DNA from 3 places in the Virgibacillus siamensis genome. Region 2 is predicted to be linked to each of the others. Evidence: predicted binding sites of a transcription regulator. Region 2 holds the regulator's gene; each other region holds the start of a gene.
What was found. Region 2 encodes LexA, which represses DNA repair genes until DNA is damaged. Its sites were predicted from a motif close to CGAACATATGTTCG; they were not measured.
Positions count from the first base shown of each region.

Region 1: a site for LexA is predicted at 778-791, ahead of B1K71_RS10905 (Y-family DNA polymerase). Genes of this name have one in related genera too.
Region 3: a site for LexA is predicted at 4,059-4,072, ahead of recA (recombinase RecA). Genes of this name have one in related genera too.

Region 1 covers NZ_FUIH01000007.1:1,414,072-1,419,245, forward strand. The annotation lists gene B1K71_RS10895 (aldo/keto reductase) at 1-454, shown strand, start outside; gene B1K71_RS10905 (Y-family DNA polymerase) at 810-2,060, shown strand; gene B1K71_RS10910 (SDR family NAD(P)-dependent oxidoreductase) at 2,065-2,859, opposite strand; gene B1K71_RS10915 (MBL fold metallo-hydrolase) at 2,849-3,808, opposite strand; gene B1K71_RS10920 (M20/M25/M40 family metallo-hydrolase) at 3,887-5,174, opposite strand, start outside.
Region 2 covers NZ_FUIH01000007.1:1,232,949-1,238,122, forward strand. The annotation lists gene B1K71_RS09870 (hypothetical protein) at 1-422, opposite strand, end outside; gene B1K71_RS09875 (RQC-minor-1 family DNA-binding protein) at 518-1,099, opposite strand; gene B1K71_RS09880 (alpha/beta fold hydrolase) at 1,349-2,098, shown strand; gene B1K71_RS09885 (YeeE/YedE family protein) at 2,273-3,517, shown strand; gene lexA (transcriptional repressor LexA) at 3,581-4,204, opposite strand; gene B1K71_RS09895 (YneB family resolvase-like protein) at 4,486-5,124, shown strand.
Region 3 covers NZ_FUIH01000007.1:1,130,847-1,136,020, forward strand. The annotation lists gene B1K71_RS09355 (YmfK family protein) at 272-1,063, shown strand; gene B1K71_RS09360 (helix-turn-helix domain-containing protein) at 1,135-2,070, shown strand; gene pgsA (CDP-diacylglycerol--glycerol-3-phosphate 3-phosphatidyltransferase) at 2,144-2,722, shown strand; gene B1K71_RS09370 (competence/damage-inducible protein A) at 2,719-3,969, shown strand; gene recA (recombinase RecA) at 4,140-5,174, shown strand, end outside.

The DNA.
Region 1 (5,174 bases), 180 kb from region 2:
TCGTGAATACGTGAAACGATCCAATATCGATGGGGTTATGATGCAGTACAATATGCTGGACCGGCGTCCGGAGGAAGAAATACTGAATCTGCTGCATGAAAACCGTATCAGTGTGCTGGCTAGAGGACCACTTGCCAAAGGTATGCTCAGCAATAAAGCCGCTGAGCAGATTAACAAAAAAGGACAGAATGGATTTTTGGGTTATTCCTATGAAGAGCTTAAAACAGTTAACGATAAGCTGACCGAACACTTCGGGAATGACTTTTTGTTAAATGAACTGGCGTTGAAATACGTGCTCAAATCCCCTGCCGTTGCCACTGCTGTGTTTGGTGCAAGTTCAACCGGCCAGGTGGCGGAAAACACCGCCTTCAATTATTCCAAAACAATGACCGATGAAACGTATGAAGCCCTGCAGCAAATTACAAAAGCAATTCAATATGCAAACCATCGATAAAATGAAAGAGGCTGGGACAAAAGTGCATTATTCAAAGAAAAACCCGAACAATTTATGGAGCGTATAACCGCTCCGGAAATATACTTCGCTATCCCCCTTATTGTTCGTTTTTTGTATCACACGTTTTTGTCCCAGCCTCCTTTTCTTCATTGCCAACATATCCACGATTTTGCCCGGTATATTCACGGTTTTCAACTCAATATTCACGATTTCGGGCCCAGTATCCACGGTTTTGCACTCAATATCCACGCAATTGAATTCCCATCTCTCAAAGCCAATACAATAAATTTCCATTGCTAAAATTTCAACAGCTGGCATATAATAGAACAAATGTTCCTTTTAGGTGGTGAATTCATTGGATTATTCCGGCTATCCAAGAAATGACGTGCTGTGCATCGATATGCGCTCTTTTTACGCGAGTGTCGAAGCTGTCAAACTGGGACTGGACCCCATGACCGTACAACTGGCTGTGGTCGGTGACACAAGCCGGCCGGGAAGCATTGTACTGGCGGCTTCTCCGGAACTAAAGAAGAAACATGGCATCAGCAATGTCAGCCGCTTTTTTGAACTTCCCGATGATCCGGAAATTGTGATTGCCCCCGCACACATGGCTGACTATCTGGAAGTATCCGTGGAAATCACAAAACTGATTAATCAATATGTGCCAAAAGAAGCTATTCATCAGTATTCTGTTGACGAAGTATGGGTTACTGTAAATGGACTTCAAAAACAGTTCGGCACTCGTCAGGGAGTTGCCATGTCCATTAAGCAAGACATCCTGGAAAACTTCGGTATCACTTGTTCGATTGGTATCGGTGACAATAAATTTCTGGCAAAAGTTGTGATGGACCTGCATGCAAAAAAAGCAGGCATAGCCGAGTGCAGATATGAGGATGTGGAAGCGAAATTATGGCCGTTTCCTGTTCAGGATATTTGGGGAATCGGCCGAAGAATGCAACGTAATTTAAACCGAATGGGGATTGTAAAACTCAAGCATCTCGCCAATTTCCCGCTGGAAAACCTAAAAAGACGCTTTGGAATTATGGGGGAACAGCTTTATTGGCATGCTTGGGGAATTGACCTTAGTCCCGTCTTCGGTAATTTTACCAAAACGGAGCAAAAAGGATTCGGTCACGGTATTTCTTTATTGCGTGATTACACCGGAGAGGAAATTGCCGCCTGTATTCTTGATCTTTGTGAGGAAGCCTGCCGCCGGGCAAGAACGGCAAACAAAGCGGGACGGACAATACACCTCGGAATTGCATATTCCAAAGAAACAGGCGGTGGATTCGGACGGTCGAGATCTGTACAGTTCCCGACCAACATTACAATGGATGTTTATACTATTGCTATGCAGCTTTTCCATGAATTCTACGATGAGACCAGTAAAATCAGACATGTCTATATAACACTGGATAATCTTTATGAAAACAGGGAAACCCAGCTTAACTTATTTGACGACAGGCCCAAGAAAAAAGATATCGGTTTTGTGATGGACTCAATCCGTGATAAATTCGGGGCCACTGCTATCTTGCGGGCCACAAGTTATACAGATGCCGGAATCACCATTGGCCGCAGCCATAAAATCGGCGGTCACCAGGCATAAACCATTATTTCCTGTTAAACTGTTTTTTCAAAAGCCTTTCCATCGTTCCCGGAAACAAGTGATACAATTTGCTGCCCAGTTCCATCCAGCCCGGTAAATTGATTTCCCGCTTGTCCGTAAACAAAGCTTTTACAATTTTCGCAGCCACTTTATCGGGAGGAAGCATATAACGCTCCATGTTTTTCTGATAGTCACCGGTCGAATCAGCCCCGGCAAAAAAATTAGTTTTTACAGGCCCCAGATTAACTGATGTAACACGGATATTATAGTCAGATGTTTCCAAGCGGAGTGAATTGGTAAATCCGAGAACAGCATGCTTGGTCGCGGCATAACCAGCAGCTTTCGGAGTGGCAATTTTACCCGCCTGTGAGGCAACATTTATTACATGCCCTTCCTGGTGCTCTATAAAATGCGGCAAAAGAAGTTTTGTCCCCTGTATGAGCGCAAATACATTTAATTGAAACATACGCTCCACATCTGTCCATCGTAAGTCCTTGACATAATCAAACACACCTGCACCGGCATTGTTGATTAAACCATGAATTTGTGAATGCTCAGACAGGATTTGAACTATTACCTTATCAAGTTCCTTTTGATTTAATAAGTCCGCCTGATAAGCATAACTGTTAACCTGATGTACCTTTTTAATCTGCATCTGCTGATTTTGCAGTTTATTGATGGAACGGGCGACCATGATTGGAACCCCGCCGTTTTCGGCAATTTGCCAGGCAATCTGTTCGCCGATGCCGCTGGAGGCACCGGTGACAATAATTTTTTTACCGGCAATTCTATTTTGCATAATAATAACAAACCCCATCTTCAAGTGATTTACCGACAAGACCTTCATCTTCCAGGTAATCAAGCTGTCCGGTCGTTTCGGAAATAGTTAAATCAAGCTGACTTTTATATTGTTTCGCAAAGATTTGCCGGCAAATTTCAAATATCGACTGTGGATGATCCTTTAAAAGCGTTAGCACATGATCAGCCCGCTGCTCCTGCTTTTTCAAACGGGAAGGAATCAGTGAAGCGACATCTGAAAAAACCTCCCCATGCCCGGGAAAAACTGTACGGATTCCAAGATGCAAGCATTTTATAAGGTTTGCCCGGTATTGCAGCATTGGTTTCGGACGATCTCCCCCATCCACCGGTGCCTCCAGCAGCGGATTGGATGAAATATGCTGAAGCAGGTGGTCTCCGCCAATAAATGCACCGTCACATTCTCGGAGAAACGACAAATGACTTTGCGCGTGGCCCCTTGTATCAATAACCTGCCAATCATTATGTCCCGGCAATGGATCGCCCGCTTTCATAATTGTATCGACATGTCCTGAACCGGCAAAATTCAGCGGTCCCCGAAGCTTTTTCAGTACATCGCGGTATTCCGATGGCACACCGCATTTTATAAAAAAGTCGGCAAAGAATGCTTCATAGCGCTGGAAGAATGTTTCATTTCGGCTTAGCCATAAATCAACGTTTTCATGTGCTGCAATTTGCTTAACCCGTGGAAACTGATCGACAAGCCCAATATGATCCGGATGATGGTGTGTCAAAATAATTTGTTCAATATCAGCCGGCGTATAACCAAGTTCGTTCAATTGATCTTTCAGCGCTTCCCATGCCTCTTTCGTTTTAACCCCTGCATCCACAAGGGAAAGGATGTCTCCCTTAAGAAGATATACATGGGTATCCCCAACAGCAAAAGGTGTCGGTACTGTAATCTGACTGATTGTTTTGTCCATTACTTTCATCTATATTCCTCCAAATGAATGACTGTTCATTTTAGTCATATTGTATATCCTTTGCCACAAAAAGTCATCTGATGGATATTATTTGTCAAACAGCTGATGAATGGCTTCGGTTAAAATAGCAGGTAAATAGTCAAAGCTGTATGTCAATTCAAGCCGTTCAGTCCATTGGTGCGGATCTTTTCCCAACGGCCCTATATTCAATATAGGCATCGTCAACTGCTTCATGACATCTTCCGGAAAAAGAAAACCATTATGCTGCAGCGGCATATTAACAGTCAATTGCTGCAACTGGCTTTCGGCTGTTGCGGGTCCAACAAAACTCAAATCGGACAACCCGGTAAAAAACTCCGACACGGTCAATTTTTTGCTGTAGTGTTCCTTAGTATAGGTTTTTACATGGTCCATCACCTGCCGAATACGCGGATCATCATAGGATGATACGGCAGGATAAAATGGCGGGCTGTAGAATAAAATAATCATTGGTGCTAGATCTTTGCACATGGATGCCAGTTCCTGAACAAGCAATGTGGAAAAATCCCGGTCTCCTGTGTCGCGCTGACTGACAAGCAGATTTTCCCGACGTTTCACCTCATTTGCACCATGGCGCTTTACAGCTTCTTTATACAATTCATCATACATCATAACACGCACATGAAGATCAGGCATTGTAAAATCATCGGCTACGTCAGCAAAATGACTGGCCTTTGCATAAACATATTTTTCAACCTTACGGGCAGCTGCCTCAGCACCTTCCAATAATTTGCCATTGATCTGGTCGAATGACTGTTTTAAAAAAAGCACGTTAAACATCGAAATGGCGGTGTGCGGCGTCTGGACGGAATATTCCTCTTTCAAATCCCGCTGCATCAAACTGATTGGCGGGGGTGTGACTTCATCGCCAATTTTTTCGATAAAGGCTTCGTTTAGTTCCAGTTGCTGGGATAAAAAACTTGTCATTAAATTAGGATTAATTCCGGCAAATGGTTCACCGACATGTGATGCTTTTCCATAGCAATAAAAACCGGGCAGCATTTTACCGATCGAACCGGCATAAACATAGTAATTCGTATCTCCCGGGTATTTGCTGAACATCGGCTCACCGTTCAGGCATGCGGTATATGTAAGTTGTTCTTCTTGCTGAAGCTGTTCCAGCACCGGAAGTGCCGTTACCATTCCCAACGAATTTACTTCTTCATCGGGAACTGAAACAAGTAAAATATTTCCGTTAAATTCACCGGCGATGGCCCGTTCAATCATGGAAAAATGCAGTGTAAGTCCAGCCTTCATATCCATGGATCCACGGCCGAACAACCACTCACCGGACGATAAGTCTGATTGGACAGCTTGGGGAAGCCGGTCCTTTATT
Region 2 (5,174 bases):
CCGTATCCGTATGCAAATAAAAAACAGCCGATGACCGAATAAATCCAGAAGCTCTTCTTATGGTTCGTACAATATTGATACAGCAGCATAAACACAACCGGAAACAGAACCGCTGAAACAGATATTCCCTGTGGAAGCAAGTAGAATAGGCTGTGTGGATGGTTAAAGTAATTACCGGACGTTAAAAAACTGTCAATCATATACCAAAGGACATGCGTAAAAAAGCCAAAAAAAGCAATTTCAAACACTCTTTTCCGGTCGACAAGGAACAGCCATGCAATCAATGGAACAATTACAGTTGCGAGGTTAAGCCAGAAATAGCCTGTCCCCATATTTGAATATAATTGCCAATGTTCTTTGATCAGACCACCGAGTTCCTCTTTCATGTTGAAAATTTTCATATATAAATCGTGCTGGTTCACTGGCTGCACCTCGCTTCATATTAATCTTACTAGTAGCTTAGCCAGTCTTGAAAATTCTATTCAATCCGTGAATCTGTTATAAGCAGGCTGTAATCTTAAGATAACCCCTTCGATAATGAATGAATCACCCGGTCAATTTCTTTCCGTACTTTTTTATAGTCAACTTTTTTCCATTCTCTAAGGGAAGGAATAAAAGAAGGATTACCTGATTGTTCAATTTTGTTCAATAGCAATAATATCATGCCACGATCTCGGTGTTGCAGATGTTCTTTAAAATCATGGTTTTCAGGGTTCGTAATTTCCTTAAGTTGCTGCAGCAATTCATCTGAATAGGTATCTTTTTCGATTTCCCAACCTGTTTCAGAGAATACGAGAAGAGGTAACCTATAATCATATTCGGTTTCCAGATAATGATGTTTGATCATCCAGTCGATTTTCGCTTTTACTGTTTCAAGAGGTTCGTCTCGAAAAGCACCGTATACCGGGCAGCAATCTAAATTCAATTCCAATACTTTTTTCTCTCTTGATCCTTTTAATATTTTTGCTAGTAAATTTCGTCCGCCAGTCATGATTATGGGATCCGCCGCACGCAATATCGTCCGGATATCCGAGTGTGGCAACCGTTTAATATTTTTCGTATCCAATTGGAAGCGGACACGATTAACTTTGCGTGACATAATTTACCACCCTTTCCGTGTGTGTACGTTAATTATAGTATAACATGGTATTTTTTATGGTATGGGTGGAGGAGAGTAATGCCTGATATTATAGATGAATCAGTAAGAACGCGACAATAAAAAGAGGATGTTTTATAAAAATGTCGAATTTTAGTTAGATAGAGGTTTTTTTAACTTCGAAGCATGACTAACAACGTATCGTCAATGCATATATATTGATATTCTAAAAATTTGGATGGAGGAATGTTGATGGAATTGTATTATGAGGTTCATGGGACTGGCCATCCGGTTGTTCTTATTACTGGAGGGGCCGATACGCGGAACTGGAAATTTATCACACCTTTATTAGCAAAACACTGCCAAGTTGTTGCGTTTGATTTACATGGTGCCGGTAAATCACCGAATCCTGCTGGACCATTTAATTATGTTGAGGATTTGCTCTCACTTATTGATTTTCTTGGGTTCGATGAAGTGACACTCATCGGCCATTCAATGGGCGGTCAAATCGCTGCGGAATTTGCACTGAATTATCCGGATAGAGTATCCACTTTGATTATGATTGCTCCTGCATTGAACGGGTTTAAGTATTCACAGGAATTTAATGACTATATCAAGGAGATCAACGCGGCAGCTCCTGATATCGATCATATGATTGAGATTTCTCTCAGTGCCCCGTTGTACAATGTTGTTATGTCCAGTTCCAACAAGGATTTGATGGTTCAAATGTTACGACACCATATGACTCGTATGTTTGAATGGCCAACATATGAAATGGTCTGGTCACAACCGCCGACAAATGAAAGATTGGGAGATTTAACTGCTAAAACGTTGCTGTTAATTGGCCTGGAAGATTCGGCTGATAATCTGCGTGTTGCAGAATACTATGAAAATCATTCAAACACTAAAGTTATTAGAATTCCTGATGTAGACCATATGGTAACTTTCACACATCCTGAAGTTCTTTCCGACTATATCACAAATTTTATTCAACTGAATTGATGAGGTAAGTCCATTAAAAATGCCTTATCTCTTAACGGCTGAAAAGAGGTAAGGTATTTTTTACTTGTTACGGGGAAACCAACGCCGCTGCGATTTAATAGATTGACTTTCACTTCGCTATATCTTATTGTATATAATAATTCCAAGTTATTTTATAGGAAATGAGGGATATATATGGCGATACCAGGTACTGTGATGAAAGATGAAAGCAAACAAAACCATCCGTTACTTCCATCTCCACAGAAAACATTAATCTTGACAGGAATAATTATTATTGCTCTTTTGAGTTATGCCATCTTTAATACTGCGGGACTGCAGAATATGATAACCATGTGGGTTGGTCTCCTGTTAGGTCTAACACTTTTTCATGCCCGGTTTGGTTTTACTTCAGCTTTCAGAAGGCTGCTGTCTGTCGGCAATGGTCAAGCAATGCGTGCTCATATGATTATGATGGCGGTAGCATGTACGCTGTTTGCTCCAATTCTGTCGATGGGGCTTGGTTTTTTTGGAAACGATCCATCAGGATATGTTTCTCCGGTAGGAACAAGCGTGGTCGTAGGGGCATTTATATTCGGTATCGGGATGCAGTTGGGAGGCGGATGCGCATCAGGAACATTGTATGCAGTTGGCGGTGGCCGTTCCGCGATGTTCGTAACATTGATTGCATTTATTATTGGTTCTGTGCTGGGTGCATGGCATTGGAATTTTTGGGTGAATGAAACACCATCATTTCCTTCAATTTCCCTGGCAACAAGCACTGATTTGGGTTACGCCGGCGCCTGGGCCGTGCAATTATTGCTTTTTGTACTCATATTTGGTGCAGCGTATTATTTTGATAAAAAACGAACACCGCCAACGATAAAGCCGCTTCCAAGCGGGAAAGGCTGGACTCGTATTCCGCGTGGTTCCTGGCCATTATGGGTTGCAGCCATTTTACTGGCAGTTTTTAACGCTTTGACATTATTGGTCAGAGGGACCCCATGGGGCGTTACATCGGCTTTTGCATTATGGGGATCTAAAATAGCAATGTTCTTCGGCATAGATGTCACCAAGTGGGTATATTGGTCTGGTGAACGTGCCGCTTCGTTGGATCAATCCGTATTAATGCACTCAACTAGCGTGTTGGATTTCGGTGTCATTCTTGGTGCCTTTTTAGCTTCAACAGCAGGTGGTATTTTTACACTGAAAAAACTTGGTCTTAAACGGATTTCTGCTGCTGTAATTGGTGGCATCCTGATGGGCTACGGTTCACGAATCGCATTTGGCTGTAATATCGGTGCATATTTTGGCGGCATCGCTTCCTTCAGCCTCCATGGATGGGTTTGGATGATTATGGCGTTGGCCGGAACATTCATCGCTCTTTATTTACGGCCATTGTTTGGAATGTCTGTACCAAAACCAAAAGATACATTTTGTTAATGATAAAAAAGTGATCCCTTTTCTGATTTGGAAAAGGGATCACTTTTTTTGGTTTTTAATCCATTAATGAATATTCCGGTACAGCCCGATTACTTTTCCAAGTATCGTCACATTTGGATAGATTAGCGGGTCCATTGTGGCATTTTCCGGTTGCAGACGTATTTGATTGGTTTCCTTGAAGAACCGTTTAACTGTTGCTTCATCCTCCTCAGTCATCGCAACAACAATCTCACCGTTCTGTGCAGTGTTTTGTTGTTTTACAATAACCATGTCACCATCTAAGATACCAGCTTCAATCATACTCTCACCCTCGATAACCAGAACGAACAAATTATCGTCGGGACCGGCACTTGAGCTCGGAAGCGGCACAAACTCTTCGATATTTTCGACAGCAGTAATCGGCAGCCCGGCGGTAACTTTACCAATCACTGGCGCATAAACCGCTTCTTCTTTCGGTATGTTCATATCTTCTGACAGATCCAGGACTTCAATTGCCCTTGGTTTAGTTGGGTCTCTTCTAATAAATCCTTTGCTCTCCAGTCTGGCAAGATGACCGTGCACAGTGGAACTTGAAGCAAGTCCTACCGCTACTGCGATTTCACGAACGGATGGCGGATACCCTTTTTCTTTTACCTGTTCCTTAATATAGTCGAGAATTGCCTGCTGCCTTTTGGAAAGTTTGTTCATCTATTAAACACCTCGCGCATAATATTTATTAATGATAGTTTATCATTCAATATATAGAAAAGCAAACATTCGTTCGAAAAAAAGCTTGACAAGATCATTTGTTCGTATATAATAAATACAGAGAAGGCGAACAAAGGTTCTAATACAAAAAGGAAGGGACTGATAAATATGTTTGAAAAGATTTCCAAGACAGATATATTTTATATAGTTGCTTTTGCATTGGCGTTAGCTTTTTTATATTTTACAATGATTACAAGCGCATAATGTAGGGAGATATTCAATTGAGAGCTATCATATATTGCAGGGTTAGTACAAATAAGAAGACACAGGAAACATCACTGGCACGACAGAAAGAAGAACTGACAAAACTTGCTGACAGAAATAATTTTTCTATTATATCGATTATTGAAGAGCGGGAAAGCGGCTATGAGATGGACCGTGATGGTATTTTTTCAATGCTGGATTATTTTGCAGGCGGGGAAGCAGATGTCTTGCTGATACAGGATGAGACAAGACTGGGCAGAGGAAATACAAAAATTGCGCTGTTCCATCAATTGCAGAAATTGCATGTTTCGATTTATACGAGTTTGCACGGAGGCGAATTAGAGGTTTCAGAATCAGACTCCATGGTATTGCAAATTGTAGGGATTGTGGAAGAATACCAGCGTAAACTGCAAAATGCAAAGATCAGGCGCGGAATGAAGCGGGCTGTTCGGGATGGATTTGATCCGGCAAAAAATTTATCCAACCGGCACCAGGCATCCGGCCGTGACCGAATAGCATTTCCAATGGATGAGGTTGTTCAATTAAGACAGAAGGAAATGACATTCAATGAAATCACGAAGCGTATAAATAATTTGGGTTATCCCGTTTCCAAAGCAACTGTTCATCGCAGGTATCAGGAATTTGTAAATTCTTGAATCTGCTTCATATAAAAGGTACTATTGAAGGGCAGGAACACCGATATGGT
Region 3 (5,174 bases), 100 kb from region 2:
GAAGCTGTAATGGAAGAAGCAGCTTCTTTATTTTTGTAAAATTTTATGCTTGCGTATAATTGGATTACCAAACGAGCCACGTCCAGCTCCAGCGCCCAGCAACTAGCAAACTTCGGGCGCCGGCGCTTTTATTTTTTGTTTTCTGGCGTGCATTTAACATATTTGCCATAATCTTCTTTTCACTGAACGAAAAATCATTTATTATATAGATATATTGTAAAAATTAATTGTCGACATATTATTACTTTAGTTTATAGATGAGGGGATAATAATGGAAAAGACAGAATGGTACCTTGAATATGAAATTCAATATAACCGTCCTGGTTTATTAGGGGATATTTCCTCTCTGCTTGGGATGCTGTCCATTAATATTATCAGCATCAATGGTGTGGAAAATTCCAGAAGGGGTATGCTGCTGCTTTCCAGAGAAGATGAACAGATTACCAGATTGAAATCAATATTACAGACAATGGATACATTGGTTATAAAAAAGTTACGCAAACCGAAACTTCGTGATAAACTGGCAGTAAGGCATGGACGTTATATTCACAGCGATGTTGATGATCGGAAAACATTTCGTTTTGTCCGCAGTGAGTTGGGGGTTCTGGTTGATTTTATGGCGGAGCTTTTTAAAAAGGAAGGACATAAATTAATCGGCATCCGAGGTATGCCACGGGTTGGAAAAACAGAATCTGTTGTTGCTGCAAGCGTCTGCGCGAATAAGCGCTGGCTGTTTGTATCAAGCACTTTGCTTAAGCAAACTGTTCGCAGCCAATTAATTCAGGACGAATATAGCAGTGATAATTTATATATTATTGATGGCATTGTTTCCACCCGCCGTGCAAATGAAAAACATTGGCAATTAATCAGGGAGATTATGCAATTGCCGGCTGTAAAAGTGGTTGAGCATCCGGATATGTTTGTGCAGACTACAGAGTACGAATTAAATGATTTTGATTATATTATTGAGCTTCGCAGTACGGAAGATGAAGAAATTACATATGAACCTGTCGAACGGAATCAATTTGGACAGGAAAACGGATTTTCGATGTTTGATTTTTAGTATATACAACCGGGCTTATGCCATAAAGCCTGGTCAAAAGCCGAGTTTTCAAAAAATGGATGGTGTTATCTATGGAGATAGGAGAAAGACTGAAGGAAGCAAGAGAGGCAAAAGGCCTTTCCCTTGATAGCCTGCAGGAAACAACAAAAATACAGAAACGATATCTGCAAGCTATTGAGCTAGGCAATTTCCACATTCTGCCCGGTAAATTTTATGCCAGGGCATTCATAAAAGAGTATGCGGCTGCTGTCGGGCTGGATGCAAATGAGTTATTGGAAGAATACAAAGATGAAATACCAAGGACGGAAGATGAAAGTTCAGCACAATATACACAGATCAGCAGTTCCAGAAAGGACAATAATCCACCAAAAGGGACTCCGGCAATTTTCTCGCTGATACCAACGATTATTGTCATTTTATTAATAATCGGGATTGTGTTTGCCGCATGGTACTTTATTATGCAAAATAATTCTAGTGAGAATTCGGAACCTGTTGAAAAGCAGGATTCCAATGAAATTGTCTACCCCGATGAAAACGATCCGGGAAGTGCCATTTCCGATCAGAATAAAAAAGCGGATGAAAAGAAAGAAGAAACTGATTCCAAGTCAACTGATGACCAACATAAGTCAAATACAAAGAAAGACAAGAAAAAAGATGATAATAAACCAGAGCTTAAGGTGGTTGAAAAGGGAACCGGAGCCAGTCCGAAATCCACGCTGGCATTGAATAACGCGGGAAACAAGGTTAACGTAACATTGGAACCGAGCGGGGATTCATGGGTTGAACTTAAAGACGGTAACGGGAAAACCCTTTACTCGGGCTTACTTACTTCGGATGATGATACAAAAAAATTCGATCTGTCCGATGCAGAAAAAATTTATTTAAACATTGGAAGTGCACCATCATTAACCGTCAAAGTAAATGGTGTAAAGGTTGAATATCCGGTCAATCCCGAAGAGAAAGTACACCAGTATCTTTGGATAAATATTATGAACAAAAACCAGTAGCTTGATACAGACTTTTGAATTGACCCTTCCCTTCATGATTGCGGAAGGGTTTTATACCGTAGGAGGGTGAACAATGAATATACCTAACAGACTGACGATTTCGCGTATTTGTCTAATCCCTGTTTTTATTATTTTATTAAGTGTTCCATTTGATTGGGGAGCATGGAATATCGGTGAAGCAAGCCTGCCTGTCTCACATTTTGCTGCGGCTCTTCTGTTTATAATTGCTGCCGCCACAGACTGGGTTGATGGGTATTACGCCAGAAAGTATAACCTGGTTACCAATTTGGGGAAATTTTTGGATCCCCTTGCTGATAAGCTGCTCGTATCGGCAGCATTGATATTATTGGTGGAACTCGGCTCCGCACCTGCTTGGGTTGTTATAATCATTATCAGCAGGGAGTTTGCGGTAACAGGGCTTCGTCTGGTTGCTGCCGGCGAGGGCATTGTACTTGCGGCGAGCCAAATGGGTAAACTGAAAACCTTAACTCAGATGGTAGCTATTGCTGCTCTTCTGCTTCACAATTTTCCTTTTTCTTATATCGGTTTACCGTTTGCAAGTATTATGCTGTATGTCGCAGTATTCTTTACCATTTTATCAGGGTATGAATATTTCAGTAAAAACTGGCATGTAATGAGGGATTCCAAATGAAACAAATCAGAACAGAAATTATAGGAGTTGGGACGGAGTTGCTGTTGGGGCAAATTGCCAATACGAATGCACAGTGGATTTCGGAAAAACTCGCGAAAAATGGGTTCAATGTGTTTCATCATGCTGTTGTGGGTGATAATCTCCAACGGGTGATAAACCAGTTTACACATTCCGAATCAAGGTCGGATATTATCATCGTAACAGGCGGACTTGGACCGACAGAAGATGATATGACAAGGGAAGCCTTTCAGCAGATAAGTAACCTGGAGATGGTGGAACACAAACCATCTATGGATAAAATCGAAACCTTCTTCAGAAAACGTGAATCGGTAATGACAGCGAATAACCGCAGACAGGCACGTGTATTTAAAGGTGCAGAGGCAATTGAAAATGAGGTAGGCATGGCACCGGGGATGATTGTACAGCATCAGCATGCAACATGGATTTTCCTCCCGGGCGTTCCCAGGGAAATGAAACAAATGGTGGAGCATCGAGTTATTCCGCATCTGAAACAACAAACCGGCTTGCAAACTGTGATCAAATCTGCAATGCTCCGTTTCGTTGGCATAGGTGAATCAACTCTGGAAGATCAACTGAAAGACATTATTCAAAAGCAGCATAATCCAACAATTGCTCCTTTGGCTCAAAATGAAGGGGTAGCCATCAGGGTCACCGCAAAGGCATCAGATGACAACGAAGCAAATCAGCTGATCGAAAAGACAAAGCAGGAAATTCTTTCAGTGGCCGGTGCATATTTCTATGGAAGTGATGAAGAAACGTTACCGGAAAGAGTGTTCAGTCTGCTGAAAACACAGGGTAAAATGATTGCCGCTGCTGAAAGTTTGACGGGCGGCATGTTTACAGACAGATTGATATCGCTGGAGGGGGCATCAAAAGTCTGCAGCGGCGGTATTGTCTGTTATGATGCAAAGGTAAAAGAAAATGTGCTTAAAGTGTCACCGGACACGATTAAAAAGCAAGGAACTGTCAGCGAACAATGTGCACGGGAAATGGCTGAAAATGTTTGTACCCTGATGGATGTTGAGGTTGGAATCAGCTTTACCGGAGTGGCCGGCCCGGATTATTCAGAAAACAACCCGCCCGGTACAGTTTTTATCGGAGTCGCTCAGAAAGGTAAAGAAACGTTCGTGAAAAAATTTATTTTTCAAGGAGACCGGGATATCATTCGAAATCGATCGGTTATAAAAGGTTTTGAACTTTTATGGAATTTATTGAAAATAGCATAGTTCAGTGTTTTTATTACGGAAAATTGCTTTTTTATTAGAAGTGCAGCATGAATAATCCAATTTTAGGATAGAAATACCATTAAAAAATGAGAACATTTATTCGACTTTTGCTTGGCAAATTGAAAAAAACAAGTTATGATGGATATAGTGAATAAAAGGAGGTCATCCCGTTGAGTGATAGAAAACAAGCTTTGGATATGGCATTAAGACAGATTGAGAAACAGTTCGGTAAGGGATCAATAATGAAACTGGGTGAGCAGACGGAACAGAAAATCGCAACAATCCCGAGTGGGTCCCTGGCATTGGATGTAGCACTGGGTATTGGCGGCTATCCAAGAGGACGCGTTGTTGAAATATATGGTCCGGAGTCTTCCGGTAAAACAACAGTTGCACTTCACGCGATTGCTGAAGCACAACGAAAAGGCGGACAGGCAGCATTTATTGATGCTGAGCACGCTCTTGATCCAACGTATGCGCGGGCACTTGGCGTTAATACAGACGAATTGCTGCTTTCACAGCCGGATACCGGTGAACAGGCGCTGGAAATTGCTGAAGCACTTGTCCGCAGTGGTGCAGTTGATATTGTAGTTGTCGATTCTGTAGCAGCGCTGGTTCCAAAAGCGGAAATTGAAGGTGAAATGGGAGACTCTCATGTCGGTTTACAGGCGCGCCTTATGTCTCAGGCATTGAGAAAGTTATCCGGTGCCATCAATAAATCCAAAACAACGGCCATTTTCATAAACCAGATTCGCGAGAAAGTCGGTGTTATGTTCGGTAATCCTGAAACAACCCCTGGCGGACGGGCATTGAAATTCTACTCATCTATCAGACTGGAAGTGCGCCGTGCTGAAACATTGAAGCAGGGCAACGATATGGTGGGTAATAAAACCCGTGTAAAAGTGGTGAAGAACAAGGTTGCTCCACCATTCAAGAAAGCGGAAATTGATATCATGTATGGAGAAGGAATCTCCAAAGAAGGAGAAATTCTGGATATCGGGTCTGATCTGGATATCGTACAGAAAAGCGGAGCATGGTATTCATATAATGGAGACAGACTTGGACAGGGAAGAGAAAATGCAAAAGAATTTCTGAAGGCAAATGAAAATGTTACTTCGGAAATCCACGATGCAATCAGAAAACACTACAGCCTGGATGAAGAACCGAACGATGGAGAAGAGGATGCAGGATCCGGTCATCAAAGCCAG